Regions from separate parts of the Streptomyces yaizuensis genome, predicted to be linked through region 3. Evidence: predicted binding sites of a transcription regulator. Region 3 holds the regulator's gene; each other region holds the start of a gene.
What was found. Region 3 encodes HrcA, which represses chaperone genes, less so after heat shock. Its sites were predicted from a motif close to TTNGCACTCNGNNNNNCNGAGTGCNAA; they were not measured.
Positions count from the first base shown of each region.

Region 1: the regulator HrcA is predicted to act here: its motif matches at 8,448-8,474, upstream of groES (co-chaperone GroES).
Region 2: the regulator HrcA is predicted to act here: its motif matches at 4,098-4,124, upstream of groL (chaperonin GroEL).

Region 1 is NZ_BSBI01000011.1:204,758-214,427, reverse strand. It holds gene SYYSPA8_RS25385 (sigma-70 family RNA polymerase sigma factor) at 1-557, opposite strand, end outside; gene SYYSPA8_RS25380 (response regulator transcription factor) at 871-1,482, opposite strand; gene SYYSPA8_RS25375 (WhiB family transcriptional regulator) at 1,916-2,257, shown strand; gene SYYSPA8_RS25370 (LysR family transcriptional regulator) at 2,472-3,368, opposite strand; gene SYYSPA8_RS25365 (MOSC domain-containing protein) at 3,474-4,145, shown strand; gene SYYSPA8_RS25360 (SDR family NAD(P)-dependent oxidoreductase) at 4,179-4,952, shown strand; gene SYYSPA8_RS25355 (hydroxyacid dehydrogenase) at 5,168-6,154, shown strand; gene groL (chaperonin GroEL) at 6,260-7,882, opposite strand; gene groES (co-chaperone GroES) at 7,993-8,301, opposite strand; gene SYYSPA8_RS25340 (polysaccharide deacetylase family protein) at 8,551-9,498, opposite strand; gene SYYSPA8_RS25335 (THUMP-like domain-containing protein) at 9,589-9,670, shown strand, end outside.
Region 2 is NZ_BSBI01000010.1:12,030-21,699, forward strand. It holds gene SYYSPA8_RS22770 (alpha/beta hydrolase) at 1-109, opposite strand, end outside; gene SYYSPA8_RS22775 (alpha/beta hydrolase) at 402-1,961, opposite strand; gene groL (chaperonin GroEL) at 2,310-3,932, opposite strand; gene SYYSPA8_RS22785 (cold-shock protein) at 4,398-4,601, opposite strand; gene SYYSPA8_RS22790 (MoaD/ThiS family protein) at 5,050-5,325, opposite strand; gene thrC (threonine synthase) at 5,385-6,692, opposite strand; SAM riboswitch class I at 6,710-6,857, opposite strand; gene SYYSPA8_RS22800 (glucosyl-3-phosphoglycerate synthase) at 7,039-7,977, shown strand; gene SYYSPA8_RS22805 (alpha,alpha-trehalose-phosphate synthase (UDP-forming)) at 8,194-9,609, shown strand.
Region 3 is NZ_BSBI01000002.1:467,412-477,081, reverse strand. It holds gene SYYSPA8_RS05840 (S41 family peptidase) at 1-2,502, opposite strand, end outside; gene SYYSPA8_RS05835 (hypothetical protein) at 2,648-3,355, opposite strand; gene SYYSPA8_RS05830 (16S rRNA (uracil(1498)-N(3))-methyltransferase) at 3,458-4,207, opposite strand; gene SYYSPA8_RS05825 (nitronate monooxygenase) at 4,204-5,424, opposite strand; gene dnaJ (molecular chaperone DnaJ) at 5,533-6,669, opposite strand; gene hrcA (heat-inducible transcriptional repressor HrcA) at 6,670-7,695, opposite strand; gene SYYSPA8_RS05810 (MBL fold metallo-hydrolase) at 7,879-8,604, shown strand; partial or broken gene SYYSPA8_RS05805 (RNA-guided endonuclease InsQ/TnpB family protein) at 8,620-9,057, opposite strand; gene SYYSPA8_RS05800 (DUF3097 domain-containing protein) at 9,268-9,670, shown strand, end outside.

The DNA of each region.
Region 1 (9,670 bases), on a different contig from region 3:
CGCAGCCTGCTCAGGGCCCGGTGCTGGGCGACCCGGACCGCACCCGGGGACATGCCCAGCATCTGCCCCGTCTCCTCCGCCGTCAGCCCGACCGCCACCCGCAGCACCAGCAGCTCGCGCTGGTTCTCGGGGAGGTTGGCCAGCAGCTTCCTGGTCCACTCCGCGTCATCGCTGAGCAGGGCGCGCTCCTCGGGCCCGAGGGAGTCGTCCGCCCGCTCGGGCATCTCGTCGGAGGGCACGGCCGTCGATCCGGGGTGGCGCATGGCCGCCCGCTGGAGATCGGCGACCTTGTGCGAGGCGATCGCGAAGACGAACGCCTCGAAGGGCCGGCCGGTGTCCCGATAACGGGGCAGGGCCATGAGGACCGCGACGCAGACCTCCTGCGCCAGATCCTCCACAAAGTGACGCGCGTCGCCCGGCAGCCGGTTCAGCCGGGTGCGGCAGAAGCGCAGCGCGAGCGGATGGACATGCGCGAGGAGATCGTGCGTGGCTTGCTCGTCTCCCTCGACGGCACGGTGAACGAGGCCACCGATCACCGTGGTGTTGTCGTCACGCATCGGTCCATGGTGCCTTGGTGGCCGCTGATCCGTGGCACCGTGTCCCATGTTGTGCACCGAAGCGTTATGAGCAGGTACGCCGGAACTCATCGCCTGCGCCCTCCCCTTCCGCTCGCCGGACTCGTCCCCGAGGAACTCCACATCTCAAGGATGCGGCATCCCGGCGGAAACGGACGCCCGCGGTCGCCGGACTCCTCGCCGATCCCCGCCCACCGTACGGGCGGGCGGGGTCGGGGGGCGCTCGGTACGCGCCCCCCGGACCGGCCGTCCGGGGCTCGCCGCGGGCCTGTCGGGCCCGTACGGCCGGGCCCGTCTAACGCACCAGACCCCAGCGGAAACCCAGCGCGACGGCGTGCGCCCGGTCCGACGCGCCCAGCTTCTTGAAGAGCCTGCGGGCGTGCGTCTTGACCGTGTCCTCGGAGAGAAAGAGCTCACGCCCGATCTCGGCGTTGGACCGGCCGTGGCTCATGCCCTCCAGCACCTGGATCTCCCGCGCGGTGAGCGTGGGCGCGGCGCCCATCTCGGCCGAGCGCAGCCGCCGGGGGGCGAGCCGCCAGGTCGGGTCGGCGAGGGCCTGGGTGACGGTCGCGCGCAGCTCGGCGCGGGAGGCGTCCTTGTGCAGATAGCCCCGGGCCCCGGCGGCGACGGCGAGGGCCACCCCGTCGAGGTCCTCCGCGACGGTGAGCATGATGATCCGGGCCCCTGGGTCGGCCGAGAGCAGCCGCCGCACGGTCTCGACGCCGCCCAGTCCGGGCATGCGCACGTCCATCAGGATCAGATCCGAGCGGTCCGCGCCCCAGCGGCGGAGGACTTCCTCGCCGTTGGCCGCGGTCGTCACACGCTCGACGCCGGGCACGGTCGCGACCGCGCGGCGGAGCGCCTCTCGGGCGAGCGGGGAGTCGTCACAGACGAGGACGGATGTCATGGCCGCCCTCCGCAGCTGATGCGCGTCACCTTGTGCCTCCAGGCTGAGTATGTGTTTTCACCTGTGCGGCCACCGGGACCCACTCGGACATGTATCGGACATGTGACCGAGCGCTCGTCGCGGCAACCGCCTCCGCACTGCCAACGATGGTCACTCGAAAGAGTTACGGGTCGGCACGGACTCTTCGGCACTCCGCGCGAGGGGGCCCGTCACCAGGGGGGAACGGCTCTCCGCACACCACGCATGCCCCATTTAGAGGCTTTTCTTCACTTTGGGTGGTGTCTATGGCTAGATTCGCAATGAATCATATTTACATCTACTTACACATTAGATGTACGGTCGTGGGGCAGTGTGCGGGTGCCGGGTACGGCCCGTACCCCGCCCGCGCCCGGCCATACCGATCCACTCAGCACGGTTTCAAGGGGCAAGCGCTATGGCAGATTTCTCCCGCCTTCCCGGACCCAACGCCGATCTGTGGGACTGGCAGCTCCTCGCGGCCTGCCGTGGGGTGGACAGTTCGCTCTTCTTCCACCCGGAGGGCGAGCGGGGCGCGGCGCGCAGCGCGCGTGAGAACTCGGCGAAAGAGGTGTGCATGAGGTGCCCGGTCCGCGCGGAGTGCGCGGCGCACGCCCTGGCGGTACGGGAGCCGTACGGCGTCTGGGGCGGGCTGACCGAGGACGAGCGCGAGGAGCTGATGGGCCGGGCCAGGCACCGGCTCGTACCGGCGACGAACACGGCCGCGCCGGGCCCGGCGGGGGCACGGGGCCAGAGCTGACCCGACGGCCGCGCGGGAGAGCGCAGAAACGTTCCTGCAAACGGCCCCGCACCCGACGGCCCCGGCCCACCGCCGCGACCGCCTCACCGCGCGACCGCCTCACCACCACGACCGTCCCACCGCCCCGACCGTCCCACCGCCCCGACAGGCCGACCCCGCGACCGTCCCACCACCGCCACAGCGCGGGCACGCGGCAGGGCGGTTACGCGGCGGATCAGCGCGCCGCCGCCCGCGCGAGCTGGTCCAGCGTGGCGGCGACCGCCGGCACCTGGGAGAGGTCCGGCAGGGTCAGCGCGACGATCTCCCGGGACACCGCCGGCTCGACGGCGACCGTGCGTGCCCCCTTCGGACGGACCGACTCCAGCGCCAGCTCCGGCAGGACGGCGACCCCGAGCCCCGCCCCCACCAGGCCGATCACCGCCGGATAGTCGTCCGTGGCGAAGTCGATACGGGGGGTGAAACCGGCGCTCTCGCAGACCTCGACCAGCTGCCGGCGGCAGCGCGGGCAGCCCGCGATCCACGGCTCGTCCGCGAGGTCGCCGATGGTCACGGCATCCGCCCCGGCGAGCCGGTGCCCCTCGGGGACCAGCCCGACCAGCCGGTCCGAGAAGAGCGGCCGGACGACCAGGTCGTCCCACTCGCTCTCGCGCTCCGTGCCCCCGTAGCGGAAGGCCAGCGCCACATCGCAGTCCCCCTCGCGCAGCATCTCCACCGAACGCGGCGGCTCCGCGTCCACCAGGGAGACCCGGGTGCCCGGGTGGGCGGCCCGCAGCGCCGCCAGCGCGGTGGGCACCAGCGTGGAGCTGCCGCTGGGGAAGGAGACCAGCCGCACCCGGCCGGCCCGCAGGCCCGCGATGGCCGCGATCTCCTCCTCGGCCGCCGTCAGCCCGGCGAGGATGCCGGAGGCGTGGCGCACCAGCACCTCCCCGGCCTGCGTCAGCCGCATCTCCCGGCCCGTACGGATCAGCAGCGGGGTGCCCGCCGAGGTCTCCAGGGCCTTCATCTGCTGGCTCACGGCGGGCTGGGTGCAGCCCAGGCTGCGGGCGGCCGCGGAGAAGGAACCGGTGGCGGCCACCGCGCGCAGGACTCGGAGATGACGGGCTTCGATCACCCCTCGAATATAAGCGAAACTTGGGGAGAGTGAGAAATATTCACTGGATCATTTGAGAGTGGAGGTTCTAGCCTGGATCGCATGAAAGGCCCCAGGAGAGTTCCCATGAGCGTTCTGAGCGTCAATGTCGGCCCGACCAGGCCGGTGCCGTACAGCGACCGTCCGACCGGCATCGACAAGCGCCCCGTCGACGGGCCCGTCGAGGTGGCGGACCCGGGTCCGAAGGGTGTCGGCGGCAGCGGCCTCGCCGGGGACATGATCGGCGACAAGCGCCACCACGGCGGCTCCGACCAGGCGGTGTACGCGTTCGCCCGCGAGGATCTCGACCAGTGGGAGCGGGAGCTGGGACGGAAGCTGCCCGACGGGAGCTTCGGGGAGAATCTGACCACCGTCGGGATCGAGGTCAGCGATGCCCTGATCGGCGAGCGCTGGCGGATCGGCGCCCCCGGCACCGGCGTCGTCCTGGAGGTGACGGACGGCCGGGTCCCGTGCCGCACGTTCCAGGGGCACCTGGGCGAGCCGGGCTGGGTGCGCCGCTTCACCCGGCACGCGCGCAGCGGCGCGTATCTGCGGGTGATCGAGCCGGGCGCGGTCCGGGCCGGTGACGCGGTGGAGATCGTGCACCGGCCGGACCACGGCGTCACCGCGAGCATGGCCTTCCGGGCGCAGACCACCGAGCGGACCCTGCTGCCGGAGCTGCTCGTGGCGCAGGACGCGCTCGGTGCCGATCTGCTGCGGATGGCTCGTGAATATGTGGCGAAGTACCAGCGTGCCTGACCGTCCACGGCCAACGGGCACTACCGTGCCCCTATGACGACCGCATTGATCACGGGCGCGACCGCGGGCATCGGCGCCGCCTTCGCACGGCGGCTCGCCGCCGACGGACACAATCTGGTGCTGGTGGCGCGCGACACCGGACGGCTCCAGCAGCTCGCCACCGACCTGCACGACCGGCACGGCGTCGAGGCCGAGGTGCTCACAGCCGACCTCGCGACCGAGGACGGCATCGCCCAGGCGGAGAAGCGTCTGGCGGACCCCCGCAACCCGGTGGACCTGCTGGTCAACAATGCCGGCTTCGGCAACAAGGGGCGCTTCCTCGAAGTCTCCATGGCCGACGAGCTGACCATGCTGAAGGTGCACTGCGAGGCGGTGCTGCGGCTCACGGCCGCCGCCGCGGGCCCGATGCGGGAGCGCCGCCGGGGCGCCGTGATCAATGTGGCGTCGGTGGCCGCGTTCGTCCCCCGGGGCACCTACGGCGCCTCCAAGGCGTGGGTCGTGCAGTTCACCCAGGGCGTCGCCCGGGACCTGGCCGGCACCGGCGTACGGCTGATGGCGCTCTGCCCCGGTTTCGTGCGGACCGAGTTCCACCAGCGGGCCGGGATGGGCACCGACAACATCCCCGGCTGGATGTGGCTGGACGCGGACAAGCTGGTGGGCGCCGCGCTCACCGATCTGGCCCGGGGGAAGACGGTCTCCGTGCCCGACCCCCGGTACAAGGCCCTCACCGGCCTGGTGAAGCTGGCGCCGCGCGGGCTGCTGGGCGGGGTCAGCTCCAAGGCCGGCCGGAAGTACGGACCGCAGTAACGCCACCGGCCGGACGTACGGACCGCGGTAGCGCCCGCCACCGAGCGGTACGGCACGGTCCGCTCCCCCGGCAACGGTCCGCTTCCGCCGGGCATCCGCACGTTCCCCGGGCACCCGCATGCGTACGGCCGCCGTCACCCGGGCAGCCGTACGGAGTGGAACAGCACGAAGTGGAACAGCGACGAGAAGGCGAGCGGCCCGAGGTCCTGCTCGCCATGGGCCCCGGGGTCGCCGAGCGGCTGTTCACGGCGGAGCAGCTGGCCCGGCTGACCTCCCTGGCCCGGTGCGACCCGCGGCTCGTCGCCCATGACCTCACCCACCCCTCCCCCGCCGTCCGCTCCGCGCTCGCCACCGCCGACGCCCTGCTGACCTGCTGGGGAGCGCCGGTCCTGGACGCCTGTGCGCTCGCCGCCGCACCCCGGCTGCGCGCGGTCGTCCACGCGGCCGGCTCGGTGCGCCACCATGTCACCGCCGCCTGCTGGGAGCGCGGCCTCACGGTCTCCTCGGCGGCGTCCGCGAACGCCGTACCGGTGGCCGAGTACACCCTCGCCGCCGTCCTCCTCGCCAACAAGCGGGTCCTGGAGTCGGCCCGCTGGTACGCGGCGGCCCGCGCGCCCGCCGACTGGCTCGGGGCCCCCGACGAGAGGGGCAATTACCGCCGTACGGTCGGCATCGTCGGCGCGTCCCGGGTGGGCCGCCGGGTGATCGCCCTGCTGCGCCCCTTCGAGCTGCGGGTGCTGCTGTACGACCCGTATGCCACGGAAGCGGAGGCGGCGGCGCTCGGGGCGGTGCGGACAGGTCTGGACGAGCTGTGCCGGACGAGCGATGTCGTGTCCGTGCACGCGCCGGAGCTGCCGGAGACCCGCCGTCTGATCGACGGCCGCCGGCTGGCGCTGATGCGGGACGGGGCGACGCTGGTCAACACCGCGCGGGGGTCGCTGGTGGACGAGTCGGCGCTGCTGCCGGAGCTGGTGTCGGGGCGGCTGTACGCGGTGCTCGACGTGACCGACCCGGAGCCCCCCGTCCCGGGCTCGCCCCTGTACACCCTGCCCAATGTGCTGCTGACGCCGCATGTCGCGGGCTCGCTCGGGGGCGAGCTGCACCGGCTGGCCGACGCGGCGCTGGACGAGTTGGAGCGGTTCGCCCGGGGGCTGCCCTTCGCCGAGGGGGTACGGCCCGACGCGCTGGGCCGCAGCGCCTGACGTTCGCGGGAGCCATCGGAAACGGGCCCGGCCCGGTGCCCCCGCGACGGGGACACCGGGCCGGGCGGAGCGCTGGGCTCCGTGGGCGCCTGCCGGCGCCGTGCCTCAGTGGGAGTGGCCGTGGCCGTGACCCGCGTCGGCCGGCTCCTCTTCCTTCTTCTCGACGACCAGGGTCTCGGTCGTGAGCAGGAGGGACGCGATGGAGGCCGCGTTCTCCAGGGCGGAGCGGGTGACCTTGACCGGGTCGATGACGCCGGCCTTCACCAGGTCGCCGTACTCGCCGCTGGCGGCGTTGTAGCCCTGGCCCTTCTCCAGCTCGGCGACCTTGGAGACGATGACGTAGCCCTCCAGGCCGGCGTTCTCCGCGATCCAGCGCAGCGGCTCGACGGCGGCGCGGCGGACGACGGCGACACCGGTGGCCTCGTCGCCCTCCTTGCCGAGGTTGCCCTCCAGCACCTTGACGGCGTGGACGAGCGCGGAGCCACCACCGGAGACGATGCCCTCCTCGACCGCGGCGCGGGTCGCGGAGATGGCGTCCTCCAGACGGTGCTTCTTCTCCTTCAGCTCCACCTCGGTGGCGGCGCCGACACGGATGACGCAGACGCCGCCGGCGAGCTTCGCCAGGCGCTCCTGGAGCTTCTCGCGGTCCCAGTCCGAGTCGGTGGACTCGATCTCGGCCTTGATCTGGGCGACACGGCCCGCGACGTCGCCGGAGTTGCCCCCGCCGTCGACGATGGTGGTGTCGTCCTTGGTGATCGTCACGCGGCGGGCGCTGCCCAGCACGTCCAGGCCGGCCTGGTCGAGCTTGAGGCCGACCTCCTCGGCGATGACGGTGGCACCGGTGAGGGTGGCCATGTCCTGGAGCATCGCCTTGCGGCGGTCGCCGAAGCCGGGGGCCTTGACGGCCACGGCGTTGAACGTGCCGCGGATCTTGTTCACGACCAGGGTGGAGAGCGCCTCGCCCTCGACGTCCTCGGCGATGATCAGCAGCGGCCGGGAGCCACCCGCCTGGATGACCTTCTCCAGCAGCGGCAGCAGGTCCTGGATGGACGAGATCTTGCCCTGGTTGATCAGGATGTACGGGTCGTCCAGGACGGCTTCCATCCGCTCCTGGTCGGTGACCATGTACGGGGAGAGGTAGCCCTTGTCGAAGGCCATGCCCTCGGTGAAGTCCAGCTCCAGGCCGAAGGTGTTGGACTCCTCGACGGTGATGACACCGTCCTTGCCGACCTTGTCCATGGCCTCGCCGACCAGCTCGCCGACCTGCTGGTCCTGGGCGGACAGCGCGGCGACGGCGGCGATGTCGGACTTGTCCTCGATCGGACGGGCGGTCGCGAGAAGCTCATCGGACACGGCCTTGACCGCGGCGTCGATGCCCTTCTTCAGCGAAGAGGGGGAGGCGCCGGCGGCGACGTTGCGCAGGCCCTCGCGGACCAGCGCCTGGGCCAGGACGGTGGCGGTGGTGGTGCCGTCACCCGCGATGTCGTTGGTCTTGGTCGCCACCTCCTTCACCAGCTGGGCGCCCAGGTTCTCGTACGGGTCGTCCAGCTCGACCTCGCGAGCGATGGTGACACCGTCGTTGGTGATGGTGGGGGCGCCGAACTTCTTGTCGATGACGACGTTGCGGCCCTTGGGGCCGATCGTCACCTTGACCGTGTCGGCCAGCTTGTTGACGCCGCGCTCAAGGGCGCGACGGGCGTCCTCGTCGAACTTCAGGATCTTCGCCATGGAAGCGTCTCAGTCCTCTTCGTGATGCGAACCGCGATACGAACAGCGCCCCCAGCGCCCGGATGTGTGAGAAAGCGGGGGCCAGGGGCGCGTTCAAAAAATGGGGTGAATTACTTCTCGATGACCGCGAGCACGTCGCGGGCCGAGAGGACGAGGTACTCCTCGCCGTTGTACTTCACCTCGGTGCCGCCGTACTTGCTGTAGAGCACGACGTCGCCGGTCTGGACGTCGAGCGGCAGGCGCTCGCCGTTCTCGAAACGGCCCGGGCCGACCGCGAGGACGACGCCCTCCTGGGGCTTCTCCTTCGCGGTGTCCGGGATGACCAGGCCGGAGGCCGTGGTCTGCTCGGCGTCGAGCGGCTGGACCACAATGCGGTCCTCAAGCGGCTTGATGGCAACCTTGGAGCTGGTGGTCGTCACGATCCGACCTCCCCCTTCGGAGATCTCACGGGGTTTACTGTCTGAGGTGGCGACCAGGTGGATCCGTCGTCGCGGGTGCCGGACCTGCCCGTCGCTGTGTTGGCACTCTCCAATGGGGAGTGCCAGACCCGAGACTATGACCGCGCTTAGCACTCGGTCAAGCGGAGTGCCAGATACGGCCCCCTGGCGTCGGCCGGACGCGGGCGGCGGCGCCCCCGGCCGGGCCGTCCCGGGCGGGGCCGGGAGGGCTCAGACGTAGTCTTCGAGCCGGGCGACCGCGTACCCCTTCTCCGTGACCGTCCGCATCACCTGCCGGATCATGTCCACCATCGTGCCGTCCCACTCGTCCGCCCCCCGGAAGTGGGTCAGGATGATGTCGCCCGGATGCAGGTCCCGGTCCCACTCCCGCCACTCCATGCGGTCCGGGAACGCCTCGGCGGCCCACAGCGGCACGGCCTTGACCCCGCACGCCCTGGCCGCGCGCAGCGTGTCCTGGTTGTAGTTGCCGTACGGGGGACGGAAGAGCGGCGGCCGCGTCCCGTACCGCCGCGCCAGCCGGTCCTGCTGGCCGCAGATCTCCCGCTTCTGCTCCGCGTAGTCGAGCGCGGGCATGTAGCGGTGGTTCAGGGTGTGGTTGTGCAGGGCGACGCCCCGGTCGCGCATCTCCCCGAAGTACGCGTAGTCGTCGCTGATCAGGTAGTCGCTGAGGAACGAGCTGTACGGGATCCCCAGCTCCGTCATCATCCGCAGCAGGTCGGGGTCCTTCTCGCGGCCGTCGTCGATGGTCAGGAAGACGACCCGCTCGGTCACCGGGACCGTGGTGAAGACCGGCGGCAGCCGATCGTGGCCCGCGACCTCGAATCCCTCGCGGGTGGTCAGCGCCGGTTTGACGGCGGGGGGCGGGGGCGCGGCCAGCGGGACCCGCTCCAGGCCCCACTTCGCGGCGGCGGCGGCCCGCAGGGTCTGGGACCGCCGGGCCTGTTCGGCGCGGTCGGCCGGCGATCCGGGCGCTCCGGTTCGGCTCTGCTCCGCCCCCGGTCCGCGTGCGCCGGGGGGTCCGGCGGGGGGCTCGGCCGTGCACGCGCCGGCCGCGACGGCGGCGAGCAGCGCGGCGGACGCGGCGGCGACCCGGGTCCTGCGGCGCTTCACCCGTCTGGCCTTTGCGGTATTTTTTTCGTTTTGTCCGTTGAGCTTCATGGCGCTGGATCCTGTCAGCCGAGCCGCGCCCCACCCGCCCGACACCGCCGCCGGAGGCGGACCGTCCCCCGGCTGGCCCACAATGTCCAGGTGAACGACCTCTCCCCGCTCCTCACCGACGAGGGCCAGAGCCTGCTGGACGAGCTGCGCGACCTCGACCCCGCGCGGGAAC
Region 2 (9,670 bases), on a different contig from region 3:
ACCTCTTCCACGTCGGCTTCTGCTTCTCGTACGAGGCCAGCGGGCCCGGTTTGGGCTGGGGTGCCGCTGTGGGGGCCGCCGTGGCGATACCGGGCGCCAGCGACGCCATCAGGCCGACCGCCAGCAGAGGTACGAGTCGTCGTTGCACGTGGAGTCCTTCCGGACGGATGTTCGGTCAGGGACGACCCTTTCGTTTCGGTCGGGGCGGGGAATCCGCCGGACAGCCGGACTTCCGCTACGTCTCTGGGAGGAGTCGGGAGGGCCGAATCGTCCTTGGGACGTACCAACTCCGCTTTATCCAGCCCTTATCGGGGCCGCCGCACCCCCTTGCCGGTGGCCCCTGCGCCGTGCCCCCTGCGCTGTGAAGGGCACAGGGGGCCGGGCGTCATCCGCTCAGCGGATCAGAAGACCGGCTTCGGGGCCCGGTCGGCCGCCGGTCCGGACCGGCGGGAGGTCTGGTCGTCGACGGCGACACAGGTCACGTTCCGCTTCGGCAGCTCGCCGGTGGCCAGGTAGGTGTTCGCGACCTTCACGGCGCAGGGGTTCGGGGCCCAGTTGTAGATGCCGTGCCCCTCACCGCCCTTGACCGACACCAGCCGCGAGCCCTTGAGGGCCTTGTGCATGTCGAGACCGGTGGAGTACGGGGTCTGGGAGTCCCACTCGTTCTGGAGGATCAGCGACGGCACCCGGTTGTCGACCTCGGTGACGGGCTCCGCCGACTTCCCCCAGAAGGCACAGGGCTTGACGCTGGAGGTGAAGTCCCCGAAGAGCGGGTAGCGGGCCTTGTCCCGGATCGCGTCCGCGCGGTACCGGGCCGTGTCACGCGGCCAGGCCTTGTCGTCGTCCCCGCAGATCACGGACCAGGTGGTCTCGATGCTCCCGGGTGTCTCGGGACCGGTCTCCACGGGCCGCGGCGGACCGGCCGGCAGCCCCAGCGAGGCCCGGCGCAGCTGCGCGATGCGCTCCGCCGCCTCCTTGACGTCGAAGAAGTAGGGCCGCAGCATGCGGATCGCGTCGCCGTCCCACTTCTGGCCGTGCAGCGTGATCGGCTTCCGGTCGGCCGTGCGGACCAGCTCCCAGAAGGTGCGGCGGACCTCCGCCGGGGTGTCGCCGAGGTCGTGGACCGTGCCGCGCCGGGCGGTCCACTCGGACCAGCGGGTGAAGGCCGGCCCGGCCTCCTCCGACCACACCTGCATCATCTTCCGCCACCCGCGCTTCGGGTCGACGGCACTGTCCAGGACGAACCGGTCCGCCCGCCGGGGGAACATCTGGGTGTAGACCGCGCCGAGGTAGGTGCCGTACGAGACCCCCACATAGGAGATCTTCTTCTCGCCGAGCACGGCCCGGACGATGTCCATGTCCCGGGCGGTGTTACGGGTGGTGATGTGCGGAAGGCGGTCGCCCTCCCCGGCCCGGCACTTGTCGGCGATCGAGCGGGTGACGGCGATGTCCCGCTGCTCGGTCTCCGGCTTGTACGGGGAGAGGAAATGCGCCTTCTCCTGACCCGTGAGGCCGCAGTCCAGCGGGGAGCTGCGGCCGAGGCCCCGGGGGTCGAAGCCGATCAGGTCGTACCGCTCCAGCACGGACCGGGGCAGGTCCCGGGCGAACAGGAGGGGTTCGCCCAGGCCGGAGCCGCCGGGGCCGCCCGGGTTGAAGAGCAGCACCCCCCGGCGCTTGTCCGGGACGCTGGTCCGCAGCCGGGAGATCTCGACGTCGATCCGCGGTCCGCCGGGGCGCTTGTAGTCCAGCGGCACCTCGACCGTCGCGCACTGGAAGCGGGCGGGCGTCTCCTCGCCGCACCGCTTCCACTGCGGCTTCTGGCTCTCGTACCGCTTCAGCGGGGCCTCGGCGGTGGAAGCCGAGGCAGTGGTGGTGGCCGGGGCCGGCGCCGCCAGTGCCTGGGGGGCCAGCGGGGCCAGCACCCCCAGGGCGAGCAGGGGTATGAGTCCACGTGAACGCATCCGAACGGATCCTTTCGTGGGGCGGGGGAACACCTCACGAAGACCTTGCCGTGCGGACCGGGGCACTGGCGTCCCTCTGGTGGTGCGACCTTCCTACCTCCCTCGGCTGACGGGCCGGGGAGCGTTCACCGCCCCAGGGTGGAGCTGTTCCCGGGAACCCATGACCCGGGTACTGGCCCCCGGGTCCTCCCCGTAACTCCCCTGGGGTACAAGCCCGTTGGGGTCGATGGGGTACGCACTAGGACAGCGCGGGCCTGCGGGGGCAGCGGGCCCGTGCACGCCGAAGGGCGGCACCCCCCTGCCGGGGAGTGCCGCCCTTGTACGGCTGGTACCGCTGATCCCGGGGGATCAGAAGTCCATGTCACCGCCCGGCATACCGCCCGGAGCGGCCGCGGCGGCCTTCTCCGGCTTGTCGGCGATGACGGCCTCGGTGGTGAGGAAGAGCGCCGCGATGGAGGCGGCGTTCTGCAGCGCGGAACGGGTCACCTTCGCCGGGTCGAGGATGCCCTCGGCGATCATGTCCACGTACTCGCCGGTCGCGGCGTTCAGACCGTGACCCGGGGTCAGGTTGCGCACCTTCTCGACCACGACGCCGCCCTCAAGGCCGCCGTTGACGGCGATCTGCTTGAGCGGGGCCTCCAGGGCCAGACGGACGGCGTTGGCACCGGTGGCCTCGTCGCCCTCCAGCTCCAGCTTCTCGAAGACGGAGGAAGCCTGGAGCAGAGCCACGCCGCCACCGGCGACGATGCCCTCCTCGACGGCCGCCTTCGCGTTGCGCACGGCGTCCTCGATGCGGTGCTTGCGCTCCTTGAGCTCGACCTCGGTGGCGGCACCGGCCTTGATGACGGCCACGCCGCCGGCCAGCTTCGCCAGGCGCTCCTGGAGCTTCTCGCGGTCGTAGTCCGAGTCCGAGTTCTCGATCTCGGCACGGATCTGGTTGACGCGACCGGCGACCTGGTCGCTGTCACCGGCGCCGTCGACGATCGTGGTCTCGTCCTTGGTGATGACGACCTTGCGGGCGCGGCCCAGCAGGTCCAGGCCGGCGTTCTCCAGCTTGAGGCCGACCTCCTCGGAGATGACCGTGCCACCGGTGAGGATGGCGATGTCGTTCAGCATGGCCTTGCGGCGGTCGCCGAAGCCCGGGGCCTTGACGGCGACGGACTTGAAGGTGCCGCGGATCTTGTTCACGACCAGCGTGGACAGGGCCTCGCCCTCGACGTCCTCGGCGATGATCAGCAGCGGCTTGCCCGACTGCATGACCTTCTCCAGCAGCGGAAGGAGGTCCTTCACGTTGCCGACCTTGGAGTTCACGATCAGGATGTACGGGTCGTCCAGGGACGCCTCCATACGCTCCATGTCGGTGGCGAAGTACGCCGAGATGTACCCCTTGTCGAAGCGCATACCCTCGGTGAGCTCCAGCTCCAGACCGAAGGTCTGGGACTCCTCGACGGTGATGACGCCTTCCTTGCCGACCTTGTCCATGGCCTCGGCGATCAGCTCGCCGATCTGGGTGTCGGCGGCGGAGATGGAGGCGGTGGAGGCGATCTGCTCCTTGGTCTCCACGTCCTTCGCCTGCTCCAGCAGGGCGGCGGAGACGGCCTCGACGGCCTTCTCGATGCCGCGCTTCAGGGCCATGGGGTTGGCGCCGGCGGCCACGTTGCGCAGACCCTCGCGGACGAGCGCCTGGGCCAGGACCGTGGCGGTCGTCGTACCGTCACCGGCGACGTCGTCCGTCTTCTTGGCGACTTCCTTGACCAGCTCGGCGCCGATCTTCTCGTACGGGTCCTCCAGCTCGATCTCCTTGGCGATGGAAACACCATCGTTGGTGATCGTGGGCGCGCCCCACTTCTTCTCCAGGACGACGTTCCGTCCCTTGGGACCGAGGGTGACCTTGACGGCGTCGGCGAGCTGGTTCATACCGCGCTCAAGGCCGCGCCGCGCCTCCTCGTCGAACGCGATGATCTTTGCCATGTGAAGTGTCCTCCACGGACTGGTGGGAAGCTCTGGCCGGACCGCGCTGGCGCCCGCGACGGACGGCTCCCGCACCTTTGGTGGTACCTGTCCACCGTGGCCCGGAAACCTCACCGACTCGGTCCTTCTTTGTCACTCTCACTCGGAGAGTGCTAACGCCAATGATTAGCACTCGCCCAGGGAGAGTGCAAGCGCCTGGGAGGGAACCGGACCCTCACGGGGCATGGCGCGGGGGCCCGCGCACCGGCCCCGTGCCGGGGCCGCACCAGTCCCGTGCCGGGGGGCGCGGGCCGGCCCGAAGACCCCGGGAACGCATGTGGGGTCCGCACCCCGTTCCCGGGATGCGGACCCCACATGCGTGCGCGTCGTCGGCCGATCGCGTCGCTGTCCTGCGGCGGTGTGACGGGTGGCGCGGGCGCGGTCCGCCCGGTCCGGCCGGCCGGACCCGTCGGCCGTGAACCCGACTCAGACCGCCAGCTTCACCATGTCGGCCTGCGGGCCCTTCTGACCCTGCGAGATTTCGAACTCGACCCGCTGACCCTCTTCGAGAGTGCGGTACCCGTCCATCTGGATCGCGCTGTAGTGGACGAACACGTCCGCACCACCGTCGACCGCGATGAAGCCGTACCCCTTCTCCGCGTTGAACCATTTGACGGTGCCCTGAGCCATGCCTAACTCCCCTATTACTGGCCCTTGCGCAGGACCGCACTTCGCGGACCCGGGTCAGATCTCACCCACCGCGCCAACTCCGTCTAAGACGGGACGAAGGCCCCATAGGTGTGCGCCGGAACGCGTCGACCGCGGCTGAATGTATCTGCCCAACTGCCCTCTGCAACAGGTCAATCGGACGAGAAATCCGGGCACGACGGAAGGTGCAATTACCAAGAATTCACGAAATTCCAGGGCAAGTCGGGCCCGGCAAAGGAGACTTAAGAGACAAAGTCGATGCGCACATTGGCTGCTTCTCATCGCGTCCGGGCGCATTCTCATAGGGCGTCCGGAGCGGCGGGCCCGGGGGCATTCCCCAACTGTAGCGTGCTCAACCATGCAGAATTGCCCCCTCCGTTTGTCTTACGGAGGGGGCAATCGAAGTGACGTTGCGTAAAGGGGGCGGGGATCAGCCGCCGGCCACCGCCGGGATGATCGAAACGCCCGCGCCGTCCGGGGTCGCCGTCTGGAGACCCTGCTCAAAACGGACGTCGTCGTCGTTCACGTAGACGTTCACGAAGCGGCGCAGCCGCCCCTCGTCGTCCAGGACGCGCGCGGCGATCCCGGCGTGGTTCTTCTCCAGGTCGGCGATGACCTCGGAGAGGTTCGCGCCCTGGGCCGGGACCTCGGCCCTGCCGCCGGTGTAGGTGCGCAGGATGGTCGGGATGCGGACGGTGACGCTCATGGCTGGCTCCAGGATGCTGCGGGGAAGGAAGGGGAGACGGGAGGAGGGGCGGAGCGGGCTCAGCCGGCGAGACCGGCGGCGCGGAACGCCTCCAGGCTCGGGCGGATGGTCGCCGTGGGACGGCTGGTCGGGGCGACCGCGTCCAGCGTCTTGAGGCCGTCGCCGGTGTTGAGCACGACCGTGGTCAGCGACGGGTCCAGCACCCCGGCCTCGATCAGCTTCCGGGTCACGCCCACGGTCACACCGCCCGCCGTCTCGGCGAAGATCCCCTCGGTCCGGGCCAGCAGCTTGATCGCGTCCACGATCTGCTCGTCGGTCACGTCCTCCACCGCGCCGCCGGTGCGGCGGGCGATGTCGAGCACATAGGGGCCGTCGGCCGGGTTGCCGATCGCCAGCGACTTGGCGATGGTGTCCGGCTTCACCGGGCGCACCACGTCGTGCCCGGCCTTGAACGCGGCCGACACCGGGGAGCACCCCTCCGCCTGCGCGCCGAAGATCTTGTACGGCCGGTCCTCGACCAGACCGAGCCTGATCAGCTCCTGGAGCCCCTTGTCGATCTTCGTGAGCTGGGAGCCCGAGGCGATCGGGATGACGATCTGGTCGGGCAGCCGCCAGCCGAGCTGCTCGCAGATCTCGTACGCGAGGGTCTTTGAACCCTCGCCGTAGTACGGCCGCAGATTGACGTTGACGAAGCCCCAGCCCTCGCCGAGCGGGTCGCCGATCAGCTCCGAGCAGAAGCGGTTCACATCGTCGTAGGTGCCCTCGATGCCGACCAGTTCGCCGCCGTACACCGCGGCCATGACGACCTTGCCCTGCTCCAGGTCGTGCGGGATGAAGACGCAGGAGCGGAAGCCGGCGCGGGCCGCCGCGGCGCCGACCGCGCCCGCGAGGTTGCCGGTGGAGGAGCAGGAGAGGGTGGTGAAGCCGAAGGCGCGGGCGGCCTCGACGGCGATGGCGACGACCCGGTCCTTGAAGGAGTGGGTCGGGTTGCCGGAGTCGTCCTTGACGTAGAGACCGCCGGTGACGCCCAGCTCACGGGCGAGGTTGTCGGCCTTGACCAGCTGGGTGAGGCCCGGGTTCAGGCTGGGCTTGCCCGCGACGTCCGCGGGGACGGGCAGCAGCGGGGCGTACCGCCAGATGTTCTGCGGCCCGGCCTCGATCTGCCCGCGCAGCTCCTCGGGGGCGGTGTCGGGCAGGTCGTAGGCGACTTCCAGCGGTCCGAAGCACTCGGCACAGGCGAAGATCGGTCCGAGCGGGAAGCGCTGTCCGCATTCGCGACAGGACAGGGCGGCGGCGGGTCCCAGATCGGGAGCGGCGGCGGGGGTGTCGGTGTCGGCGGTGGTGCTTGCGACGGTCTGCACAGCCATGGAGGCGAGGCCCTTTCTCCTCATCTTTCCCATGGCGCGTTTCGCCATGAGACGGATTTGGCACCTTCCCGAGCCGGGAGCCTCGCTGCGCTGTACGCGACGAGACCGGCTGGAGGGTTGCCGGGGCTTCAACGGGCCGTTTCCCTCTGCCCCTCTGGATGAGCGGTATTCGATTGTTGAACGGTTGAACGGTTGAACGGTTGGACGCGTTCGGCGGAGCGAACGAAGGCGGGCCCGACGTGCGCCGGGCCTTCGCGTTGTTCAAGACTGTAACGGAAGGTCCGGAGGGTTGAGATAGTCGTCCGAACCGCGAGATGCGTCACAGGCAGTGGGGAGATGGGCGAACGTGCTCGATGAAGTGGAGCGCTGGCTGGCCGGGCGTTCCTGGTCGGCGGCCGATCGCCCGCTGTCGAGGATCATGGCCGCGAAGCGCTCGGCCACCGTCAGCGTGGTGCTGCCCGCGCTCAACGAGGAAGCGACGGTCGGCGCGATCGTCACCGTGATCAGACGCGAACTGATGGAACGCGTTCCGCTCGTGGACGAGCTGGTGGTGATCGATTCGGGCTCCACCGACCGCACCGCCGAGGTCGCGGAGGCGGCGGGTGCGCGGGTGGTCCACCGGGACGACGTCCTGCCCCGGATACCGGCGCTGCCCGGCAAGGGGGAGGTGCTCTGGCGGTCACTCATGGTGACCAGCGGGGACATCGTCTGCTTCGTCGACGCCGACCTGGAACGGTTCTCCGCCGACTTCGTCTCGGGGATCGTCGGGCCGCTGCTCACCGACCCGGGGGTGAGCCTGGTGAAGGCCGTCTACGACCGTCCGCTCGCCGGGGCCCCCGGCCAGGGCGGCCGCGTCACCGAGCTGGTGGCCCGCCCGCTGCTCAATCTGCACTGGCCCCTGCTGGCCGGCTTCGTCCAGCCGCTGGGCGGCGAGTACGCGGCCCGGCGCTCGCTCCTGGAGCGGCTGCCCTTCCCGGTCGGGTACGGGGTGGAGCTGGGGCTGCTGGTGGACGCCCTGCACACGGTGGGCCTGGACGCCCTCGCCCAGGTCGACGTGGGTTCGCGGATCCACCGCCACCAGGACGGACAGGCGCTCGGGCGGATGGCGGCGGCGATCTACCGCACCGCCCAGCTGCGGCTGAAGCCCGGCCATCTGGTGCGGCCCGCGCTCACCCAGTTCGAGCGGGGCGCGGACGGCTTTGTCCCCCGTACCCATGCCGTGGACACGGAGGAGCGGCCGCCGATGCGGGAGATCCGGGAGTACGCGGCGCGTCGCGCGGCCTGAACACCGACGGCTCGGTGAATATCCCTTTTATGGGACTTATCAGGGTGTACGGGGCTTATCTCTGGTTCCTCGGCGGTCTCGCGCTCAGCCTGGGCGCGGCCGCCGCCGTGGCCTACACGGCCGCCCGTGGCCGGCGGAGGAACCGCTGCGGCGGGCATCCGCCAACCGAGCCGTACGTACGTTTGAGGCGCCCCGGCACGGGCTAGGTTTCGCGACATGGCCCCCGATCCCGCCCACCGCGCCGCCCGAGGCACCGACGCGACCGTTCTCGTCGCCTCCAACCGCGGCCCCGTCAGCTACAGCCTCGGCGACGACGGCGGGCTGACCTCCCGGCGCGGCGGCGGCGGGCTGGTCTCCGGGCTCTCGGCCATCGGCTCCGGCGCCGACTCCCTCTGGGTCTGCTCCGCCCTCGGCGAGGGCGACCGCGAGGCCGTGCGGCGCGGCGTCGGCGAGCCCGGCGTGCTCATGCTCGACATCGACGAGGAGACCCACGCCGCCGCGTACAACGGCATCGCCAACTCGGTCCTCTGGTTCGTCCACCACCTCCTCTACCAGACCCCGCTGGAGCCCGTCTTCGACGCGGAATTCCGCCGCCAGTGGGAGGCGTACGAGCGCTACAACAGGGCCTTCGCCCGCGCGCTCGCCGACCGGGCCGCCCCGGGCGCCGCCGTGCTCGTGCAGGACTACCACCTGGCGCTGGTGCCGGGGCTCCTGCGGGACCTCCGTTCCGACCTGCGCATCGGGCACTTCTCCCACACCCCCTGGGCGCCCGTCGACTACTTCCGGCTGCTGCCCGACGACATCGCCGCCCAGCTGCTGCGCGGCCTCCTCGGCGCCGACCGCACCTGCTTCCTCACCCGCCGCTGGGCCGACGCCTTCGGCGAGTGCGCGGTCCGCGTGCTCGGGCCGGACGCGCTGGCCGGCACCCGGATCGGGGTCCACGGGCTCGGCGCCGACGCGGAGTTCCTGCGGGAGCGCTCCCACCGGCCCGACGTGACCGAACGCATGGCCGCCCTGCGCGAGCAGATCGGCCCCGGCCGGCGCGCGATCGTCCGCGTCGACCGCACCGAACTCTCCAAGAACATCGTGCGCGGCCTCCTCGCCTACCGCCATCTCCTGCGCACCCGGCCCGAGTGGCGCGAGCGCGTGGTCCATGTCGCCTTCGCCTACCCCTCCCGGCAGGACCTCGCCGTCTACCGCGACTACACGGCCGAGGTCGCCCGGGTCGCCGAGGCGGTCAACGAGGAGTTCGCCACCCCGGGCTGGACCCCCGTCGTCCTCCACGTCCAGGACGACTTCGCCCGCTCGCTCGCCGCCTACCGGCTCGCCGACGTCGCCCTCGTCAACCCCATCCGGGACGGCATGAACCTGGTCGCCAAGGAGATCCCGGTGGTCTCCGACGCGGGCTGCGCGCTGGTGCTCTCCCGGGAGGCGGGGGCCCACGAGGAGCTGGGCGAGTACGCGATCACGGTCAATCCGTACGACGTGACCGGCACCGCCGACGCCCTGCACACCGCGCTGACCCTGCCGGAGAAGGACCGGACCCGGCGCACGGAAGCGCTGGCGCGGGCGGCGACGGCGCTGCCGCCCGCGCGCTGGTTCCTGGACCAGCTGGAGGCACTGCGGGCCTGAGCCGGGCGGGCAGGGCGGCCCCGGAGCCCGGCCGCCCGGCCGCCTGGCGCTCGGGTCCGAG
Region 3 (9,670 bases):
CGCCGCGCCCATGAGCAGCGGGCCGGGCCCGGCGACCGTGTCGACCGGGCGGCCGTCCACGGCGAGGATCGCGTCGCCCGCGCGCACGGCGACCCCGGGCGCGGCCAGCGGCGAGTGCGCGGCGGGGTCGGAGGTCTCGGACGGCAGCACCCGGTCGATCCGCCAGGTGCCGTCGCCGGCCCGGGAGATGTCGGCGCCGAGCAGGCCCTGCCGGGTGGCGCGGGTGCCGTACCAGCCGCGGGGGGTGACGTACGCGTGCGAGGTGCCGAGTTCGCCCTGCACCTCCCACAGGAGGTCCACGAGGTCGTCGTGGGTGGCGACCCGGGACAGCAGCGGCCGGTAGCGGTCGAGGACCCCGTCCCAGTCGACGCCGCCGAGGTCCGCCCGCCAGAAGTTGTCCCGCATCAGCCGGCCGGCCTCGTCGTACATCTGGCGCCACTCGGCCCCCGGGTCCAGCGGCTGCCGCACCCGGGAGAGGTCCACGGCGATATGGCTGTCGCCGTCCTCCTCGCGGGCCGCGCGCCGGTCGCTGGGGACGACCCGCAGACCGTTGTCGGTACGCAGCAGCACGCGCTTGCCGTCGCCGCTGACCGCGTAGCCGGTGACGTCGGACGCCAGTTCCTCGTCCTGCCGCTGGGCGAGGTCGTACCGCTCCAGGGTGGTCCGGGGGCCGGGGGCCTCCGGGGTGGCCTTGGTCGAGCCGAGGACGCCCTGGACGGGGTGGCGCAGCCACAGCACGCCGTCCTTGGCCGCGCGCAGGGTGGAGTAGCTGGCGGCCTCCACCGGGAACGGCACTATCCGGTCGGCGAGGCCGTCGAAGTCGATACGGGTCACGGGGGGCCCGCCGTCGCCGCCGCTGCCGCCGCCGTCGCTGCCGGACGGTCCGTCGCCGACCGCCGGGTCCTTGTCCGCCTCGTAGGGGCGGCCGTGCCGCTGCGGCCCGAACGGGGACGGTGTCGTCGCCGCGAGGGTGATCAGGTGCGGCCGGCAGCCGCCGACGAAGGCGAGGTCGAAGACGTGGGTGTCGTAGACCGGGTCGAAGGAGCGCTCGGAGAGGAACGCCAGGTGCTTGCCGTCGAGGGTGAACGCGGGCGCGTAGTCGCGGAACCGCAGCGGTGTCGCCTCGGCGACGGCGAGATCGGCGATGTTGGCCAGTTTCAGCTGGCGCAGCGGCGGCAGGCCCGCGTGCGACCAGGCCAGCCAGGCGGAGTCGGGCGAGAAGGCCAGCCCGGTGGCCTCGCCGTCCTCGCCCCGGTCCACCTCGCGGACCTCGCCGCTCTCCCGCTCCACGATCAGGACGCGGCCGTCGTGGGAGGCGACGGCGGCGCGGCTGCCGTCGGGGGCGACGGCGAGCCCCAGCACCCGGCCCAGCTGCCCGGTGCCGAGGCGGCGGGGCGTGGCGCCGGCGGGGGTGCCGGTGGCGGGCGCGAACTCCAGGGCGTCCTCGCCCTCGGCGTCGGTGACCCAGACGACGTGTTCCTCGCCGTCGACGCGGAAGGTGCGGGGCAGCCGGGCCCGTACCCCGGGGTCGGCGGCGAGCGCCCGCGCGGGGCCCTCGCGGTGGGTGACCCAGTGCAGTCCGCCCCGGACGACGACGGCGCTGCCCCGGCCGGTGTGGTCGGGGGCGGCGGAGCCGAGGTGGTGGGCGGCGTGGATGATCCGGGGCTGGAGGTCGGTGCGCTGGCCGCAGGGGCGGACCTCCAGCGGGCGGGGTTCGGTGCCCTCGCCGAGGTCGTCGAGGAGCCACAGCGCGCCGGCCGACGCGTAGACGACGCGGGTGCCGTCGGTGGCGGCGTGGCGGGCGTAGAAGCCGTCGAGGGGGGTGTGGCGGCGCAGCCCCGAGCCGTCGGGGAGGGAGGAGTAGACGGCGCCGACGCCCTCGTGGTCGGAGAGGAAGGCGATCCGGTCGCCGACCCAGAGCGGGTACTCCATGTTCCCGTCGAGGTCCTGGTGGACGCGGGTGAACTCGCCGCTGCCGTCCGCGTCGATCCACAGCTTGCCCGCGGTGCCGCCCCGGTAGCGCTTCCAGGCGGCTGCCTCGCGGCCCATCGTGCCGGAGAGCAGCAGGACACCGGTCCCGCCGTGGGCGGCGTCGCCGACGATGCCGTACGGGAGGACGGAGGCGGGGCCGCCGTCGAGCGGCACGGCGCGCGCGAAGGTGTGGCGCAGGGTGTGGCGTCCGTGGTTGGAGATCGCCAGGATCTCGCCGCCGGGGGTCCAGCCCCGGACGGAGGTGCGGCTGCTGCCCCAGTGGGTGAGGCGGGTGGTGGGGCCGCCGTCGACGGGCCCGGTGTGGATCTCGGGCGCTCCGTCGCGGCGGGAGGCCCAGGCGAGCCGGGTGCCGTCGGGGGAGAAACGGGGGTGGTCGACCGGGACGTCGTCGGCGCTGACACGCCACGCGCGGCCGCCGTCGAGCGGTGCGACCCAGACGTCGTCCTCAGCGGTGAAGGCGATCAACTCACCATGAATATGCGGATACCGAAGGTAGGCAGGGTGCGTCACATGGTCACCCTAGGCAGGCCGGAGGGGTCCGGTCAGGGGTTTTACGTGATCGGACCCCTGCGGTGGACGGGGGTGCGGCAGGGCGCGGGCGCCGCTTCCGCTTCCGCGCGCCCCGGCGGCGGGACCCGCGGGAGCGGGCCGGTGGTCAGCCCCGTGGGGCGGGCGGCACGGTCGCGGTCACGGTGACCGTGACGGTGGGCCGGGGCCGTTCGCGGGTCTTGTACGGGGTGGTGCGCGGGGTGTGGGGGGTGTACGGGGTGGTGCGCGGGGGCCTGCGCACCACCCCGGCGGTCCATCCGACCGTGGGCCTGGCCGTGGGCCCGGTGGCGGGACGGGTCGGTGCGGAGCCGGGCGGGTCCGTCCGCCGGCCGTCGCAGTCGCCGAGGTAGGAGGCGTCGAACGCGGTCCGGGCGCCGATCCGGGCGGTCAGGTCGCCCCGTACGCACAGGCCGGAACGCTCCTCCGTCACCCGCCCGGTGAGGGTGATCCGCTTGCCGGCGTCGGTCTCGCCCTCGCAGTCGACGGTGGCGTGCGAGGGCCGGGGTGCCCGGGACGCCGGGGACGGCGCGGCCCCCTCGCCGGCCACCCGCGCGGTGCAGGTGAACCACTTGACGGGGACGCCGAGCCGTTCGAAGGTCCGGGTGGTCATGCGGTCGGTGGTGTGCGCGACGGAACCGGAGCGGAGTCGTCCGTCACCGGCGGGCTCACAGGCGGTGAGCCCGGCCGCGACCACCGCCACGACGGCGAGCGCGGCGGGCCCGCGGAACCTGCCGGGCCCGCCGATCCCGCCGATCCCGCGGAAAATCGGCCGTCCGGAAATGCTGCCGCTGCCTCTGGGGGTCATGCCGTTCATGCACGGCAGGGTGGCATCACAACGCCCGTCGGTGGAAGAGCGGTTGCGGCCACACATCGCCCGAACGGGCGACCCGCCCCAGGGCCCCGCGGTACTTCCCGGTCAGGACCAGCGGCCGGTACGGCCCAGCAGCAGCGCCACCGCCGCCGTACCCGCCGTCGACGTCCGCAGCACCGTGCTCCCCAGCCGGTAGGGCCGGGCACCGGCCGCCGCGAACGCCTCCAGCTCCTCCGGCGACACGCCTCCCTCGGGCCCCACCACCAGCACGATCGAGCCCTCCGCCGGAAGGTCCGCGGTGGCCAGCGGCTCCGCGCCCTCCTCGTGCAGGACGGCGGCGAAGTCGGCGGCGGCGAGCAGCGCGGCGACCTGCTGGGTGGTCGCGGCGCCCGCCACCTCCGGGAAGCGCAGCCGGCGGGACTGCTTGCCCGCCTCCCGGGCCGTGGCCTGCCATTTGGCCAGGGACTTGACGCCCCGTTCACCCTTCCAGCGGGTGATGCAGCGGGCGGCGGACCAGGGCACGATCGCGTCGACGCCGGTCTCCGTCATGGTCTCGACGGCGAGTTCGCCCCGGTCGCCCTTGGGGAGCGCCTGGACGACGGTGATCCGGGGCCGGGGTTCGGGCTCGTCGGGCCGTTCGCGTACGTCGACCACGAGGGTGTCCTTGCCCTCGGTGCGCAGGACGGTGCCGGCCGCGCCCCGCCCCAGACCGTCCGTCAGGACGATCTCCTCGCCGGGCTGGAGACGGCGTACGGAGACGGCGTGCCGTCCCTCGGTGCCGTCGAGGGTGAGGGTGGTGCCGGGGGCGGCGCCGTCGAGGGCCGCCGGGGTGACGAGGAAGACGGGGGCGGTCACGCGGGGTCTCCAGAGGTGCGTTCGGCGAGGGTCCCGGGGGCGGCGGCGTCCTCGGAGTACCGGGCTCCGGCGGCGTCCTCGGAGTACGGGGCTCCGGACTCCTGGCCGGGGAGGGCCGGCGGACCGGCGGGCCCGTCCGGCGCGCCCCCGGCCCGCGCGGCGTCGATCCCGGCCCGCGCGGCGTCGATCTCGGCGGCGAGCACCGCCACCAGCTCCCCGGCGGGCAGCGCACGCGCCATCCGGTGGCCCTGCCCGGCCCACAGGGACATGCCCTGCGCGTCGCCCACCTTGGCGGCGGCCTTCCGCAGTCCGCTGGTCAGATGGTGCACCTGCGGATACGCGGCGGGGGCGTACGGGCCGTGCTCGCGCATGAACCGGTTGACCAGACCGCGCGCGGGCCGCCCCGAGAACGCCCGGGTCAGCTCCGTCCTGGCGAACAGCGGATCGGTCATCGCCCGCTTGTGCAGGGTGTGGGCGCCCGACTCGGGACAGACCAGGAACGCGGTCCCGAGCTGCGCGGCGCTCGCCCCGGCGGCGAGCACGGCGGCGATCTGGTCCCCGCGCATCAGCCCGCCGGTGGCGATCACCGGCAGCCGGACCGTGTCCCGGATCAGCGCGATCAGGGTGAGCAGCCCGATGCCGGCACCGTCGGCCGCCGGGTCGTCCCGGTGGGTGCCCTGGTGGCCGCCGGCCTCCACGCCCTGGACGCACAGGGCATCCGCGCCGGCCCGCTCGGCGGCCAGCGCCTCGTCGGGGGTGGTGACGGTGACGACCGTGAGCGTGCCCGCGCGGGCGAAGGACTCCAGGACCTGTGCCGGGGGGCAGCCGAAGGTGAAGGAGACCACCGGCACCGGATCGTCGCGCAGTATGGCCAGCTTGGCCTCGTACCCGTCGTCGCCGCCGGAGTCGGGGTCGCCCAGCGGGGTCCCGTACCAGGACGACTCGCCGGCCAGCTGCTGGCCGTACACCTCGACGGCGCTGGGGTCGGAGGTCGCCGGCTGCGGCATGAACAGATTGACCCCGAAGGGACGGGAGGTCACCGCCCGGATCTGCTTGATCTCCTGGTACATCCCGTCCGCGGTCTTGTACCCGGCGGCGAGGAAACCCAGCCCGCCCGCCTCGGACACGGCGGCCGCCAGCTGGGGGCAGGAGGCTCCGCCGGCCATGGGGGCCTGCACGACGGGGTATCGGCAGAGATCGGTCAGTACGGAGGACATGCCTGCATCGTCCCATGCCCCCTGCCGGGGGTCGCCGCACGCCCCCCGCCGGGCGGATCTCCCCCGGGCGGGGCGGGCGCACCCGCCCCGCCCGGGGGTCAGCGCCGCTCAGCGGCCGTTGAACGCGTCCTTCAGCCGGGAGAAGAGGCCCTGCTGACCCGGCTGGAACTGACCCGTGGGCCGCTCCTCGCCGCGCAGCTTCGCCAGCTCCCGCAGCAGCCGCTCCTGCTCGGCGTCCAGCTTGCTCGGGGTCATCACCTCGACATGGACGATCAGATCGCCCCGGCCGCCGCCGCGCAGATGGGTCACGCCCCGGCCGTGCAGCGGGATCGACTGGCCGGACTGGGTACCGGGCCGGATGTCGACCTCCTCCATGCCGTCCAGGGTCTCCAGCGGCACCTTCGTGCCGAGGGCGCCCGCGGTCATCGGGATGGTCACCGTGCAGTGCAGATCGTCGCCGCGCCGCTGGAAGACCGGGTGGGGCAGCTCGTGGATCTCGACATAGAGGTCGCCGGCGGGGCCGCCGCCGGGGCCGACCTCGCCCTCGCCCGCGAGCTGGATGCGGGTGCCGTTGTCGACACCGGCCGGGATCTTCACCGTGAGCGTACGGCGGGAGCGGACCCGGCCGTCGCCCGCGCACTCCGGGCAGGGGGTCGGCACGACGGTGCCGAAGCCCTGGCACTGCGGACACGGCCGCGAGGTCATGACCTGGCCCAGGAAGGACCGCGTGACCTGGGAGACCTCACCGCGACCACGGCACATGTCACACGTCTGCGCGGAGGTCCCGGGCGCGGCGCCCTCACCGGAGCAGGTGGTGCAGACGACGGCCGTGTCGACCTGGATGTCCTTGGTCGTGCCGAAGGCGGCCTCGCTCAGCTCGATCTCCAGGCGGATCATGGCGTCCTGGCCCCGGCGGGTGCGCGAACGCGGCCCGCGCTGGGAGGCCGTTCCGAAGAACGCGTCCATGATGTCCGAGAAGTTCCCGAAGCCGCCCGCGCCGAAGCCGCCGGCTCCCGCGCCGCCCGACTGGGAGAGCGGGTCGCCGCCGAGGTCGTAGACCTGCTTCTTCTGCGGGTCCGACAGCACCTCGTAAGCGGCGTTGATCTCCTTGAACCGCTCCTGGGTCTTCGGATCGGGGTTCACATCCGGGTGCAGCTCACGCGCGAGCCGCCGGAATGCCTTCTTGATCTCGTCCTGGGACGCGTCGCGGCGTACGCCGAGTACGGCGTAGTAGTCCGTGGCCACTTACGACTCCGCCAGGATCTGTCCGACGTAACGTGCCACTGCGCGTACCGCTCCCATCGTTCCGGGGTAGTCCATGCGGGTCGGTCCGACCACGCCGAGTTTGGCGACTGCCTCGTCGCCCGAACCGTAGCCGACCGAGACCACGGAGGTTGCGTTGAGCCCTTCATGGGCGTTCTCATGACCAATGCGGACGGTCATGCCCATACCGCCCGACTCCTTGGCCTCGCCGAGCAGCTTGAGGAGCACCACATGCTCCTCCAGTGCCTCCAGGACGGGCCGGATCGTGAGCGGGAAGTCATGACCGAAACGGGTGAGGTTGGCCGTACCACCGATCATCAGCCGCTCCTCCGTCTCCTCCACCAGCGTCTCCAGGAGGGTGGAGAGCACGACCGCGACCGCCGGGCGGTCCTCCAGGTCGAAGGACTCCGCCAGGTCCTGCACCAGCTGGGGCACGTCCGCGAAGCGACGGCCCACGACCCGGCTGTTCAGCCGGGCCCGCAGATCCGCGAGCGGATTCTCCCCGAACGGCGCCGGGCAGTCGATCATGCGCTGCTCGACCCGGCCGGTGTCCGTGATCAGCACGAGCATCAGCCGCGCGGGCGCGAGCGAGAGCAGTTCGACATGGCGGACGGTGGAACGGCTGAGCGAGGGGTACTGCACGACCGCGACCTGACGGGTGAGCTGCGCCAGCAGCCGCACCGTACGGCCGACGACGTCGTCGAGGTCGACCGCGCCGTCCAGGAAGTTCTGGATCGCGCGGCGCTCGGCCGCCGACAGCGGCTTCACCCCGGCCAGCCGGTCCACGAAGAGCCGGTAGCCCTTGTCGGTGGGGATCCGCCCGGCGCTGGTGTGCGGCTGGGCGATGAAGCCCTCCTCCTCCAGCACCGCCATGTCGTTGCGGACGGTCGCCGGGGAGACCCCGAGCTTGTGCCGCTCGGTGAGCGCCTTGGAGCCGACCGGCTCCTCCGTGCCCACGTAGTCCTGGACGATGGCACGCAACACTTCGAGCCTGCGTTCACTGAGCATCGCGCGCACCTCCAGTGGTGTTCCTCGGTCGTTCCGCGGTCACTGCCTGACACTGCTTGGCACTCAACGGTGGCGAGTGCCAGTTTCCCCGTGCCAGTGTACGGCCGTGGGGTACGCCCCTAGCAAGGGCGACCGACCACGCTACCGCGCGCCTGCGCTGGTCGTTGCCAGTAGCGTCGCGGTATGAACGTGAGTTGGGAAGACCTCGGCTGGGAGCGGCTGGCCGAGGGGGTGGGCCGGCGGCGGCTGCCCGGCTGGGACGCGACCTGTGGATTGATCGTCGGCGCGGAGGGGGTTCTGCTCTGCGACACGGGTTCCACCCTGACGGAGGGCACCGAGCTGCGGGTGCAGGTGGAGGCGCTGCTCGGGGGGCGGCGCGTGACGCATATCGCACTCAGCCACCCCCATTTCGACCATGTGCTGGGGACGGCCGCGTTCCCGGGCGCGGAGGTCTTCGGCGCGGTGGGCCTCGATGCGCTGCTGCTGCGGGAGCGGGACGTGCTCCGGGCGGACGCGGTGCGGTTCGGGGTCCCCGAGGAGGAGGCGGCCCGCTCCGCCGCCGTCCTGGTGACCCCGGACCATCTGGTGACCGGGGAACGGATGCTGGACCTGGGCGGCGGACGGCGGGTGCTCCTGGCGAACGTGGGCCCCGGGCACACCGGCCACGACCTCGCCGTCCTGGTGCCCGGCGAACCCGAGGTCGTCTTCTGCGGGGACCTGGTCGAGGAGTCGGGCGAGCCGCAGGCCGGTCCGGACGCCATCGGTGTGCGCTGGCCCGCGGCCCTCGACCGGCTGCTGGCGCTGGGCGGCGAGGACGCGGTGTACGTGCCGGGGCACGGCGCGGTCGTGGACGCGGCCTTCGTCCGCGCCCAGCGCGACACGCTGGCGGAGCGGTTCCCGGTGTCGTGACTTCCGCTCCCCTCCCTAAAGGGTGGGGATTCCTGCCACGGTCGGGTGACCATCTCGGTGGGTTCCTGTTTCACCGCGCGGTGCCGGGACGAGTCCCGGTCCTACCCGCGCTCCGCAGGCCGGCACCGCCAGTCCGGCGGCCCTGGCGACGTTGACCGCCGCGTTGATGTCCCGGTCGAGGACGGCCCCGCACGCCCCGCATGTCCACACACGGATGTGGAGGGGTTTGGGGCCGTCCTTGACGCCGCACTGCGAGCAGACCTGCGAGGTCGGCTCGAACCGGCCGATACGGATGAAGGTGCGCCCGTACCGGGCCGCCTTGTACTCCAGCATCGTCACGAACGCGGACCATCCCGCGTCGTGGACGGACTTGGCCAGGCGCGTGCGGGCGAGCCCCTTGACCGCCAGATCCTCCACGGCAACCGCTTGGTTCTCAGAGGAAGCGCGGGCTGTCGATCTTCGTACCGTCCGAGAGGACCGCGAAAATCGACCGGTTCATACTTCGCCGGACCGGCCGGTGGGGCTCCGTCGTCCATCGTCCATCCAGTACACCGGGCAGCGAAATCGTCTGCTCCGACCTGCGAGTCAAGACACTTCTCGGAATCGCTTCACCACCGAGCTGAGACCCGATGCACTGCGATCAATTCAGGTAGCGTCGGCCGGATGCGCAGCTACAGCCCCGATCTGACGCCCCCGTGGAAGAAGAAGCCCGCCCCGGTACCGGAGGTGGCCGCCGAACCCGATCTGGTGGTCGAGGAGGTGTCCACGGGGTACTGCGGTGCGGTGATCCGCTGCGAGGCGGGGACCGTGACCCTGGAGGACCGCTTCGGCCGGCAGCGGGTCTTCCCGCTGGCCCCGCGCGGTTTCCTGCTGGAGGGGCGGATGGTGACCCTCGTCCGCCCGGGGCGGGCGCCCGCCGCACCGGCGCGCACCGCGTCCGGCTCGGTCGCGCTCCCCGGCGCGCGCGCCCGGGTCGCGCGGGCGGGCCGGATCTACGTGGAGGGCCGCCACGACGCCGAGCTGGTGGAGCGGGTCTGGGGCGACGATCTGCGGATCGAGGGCGTGG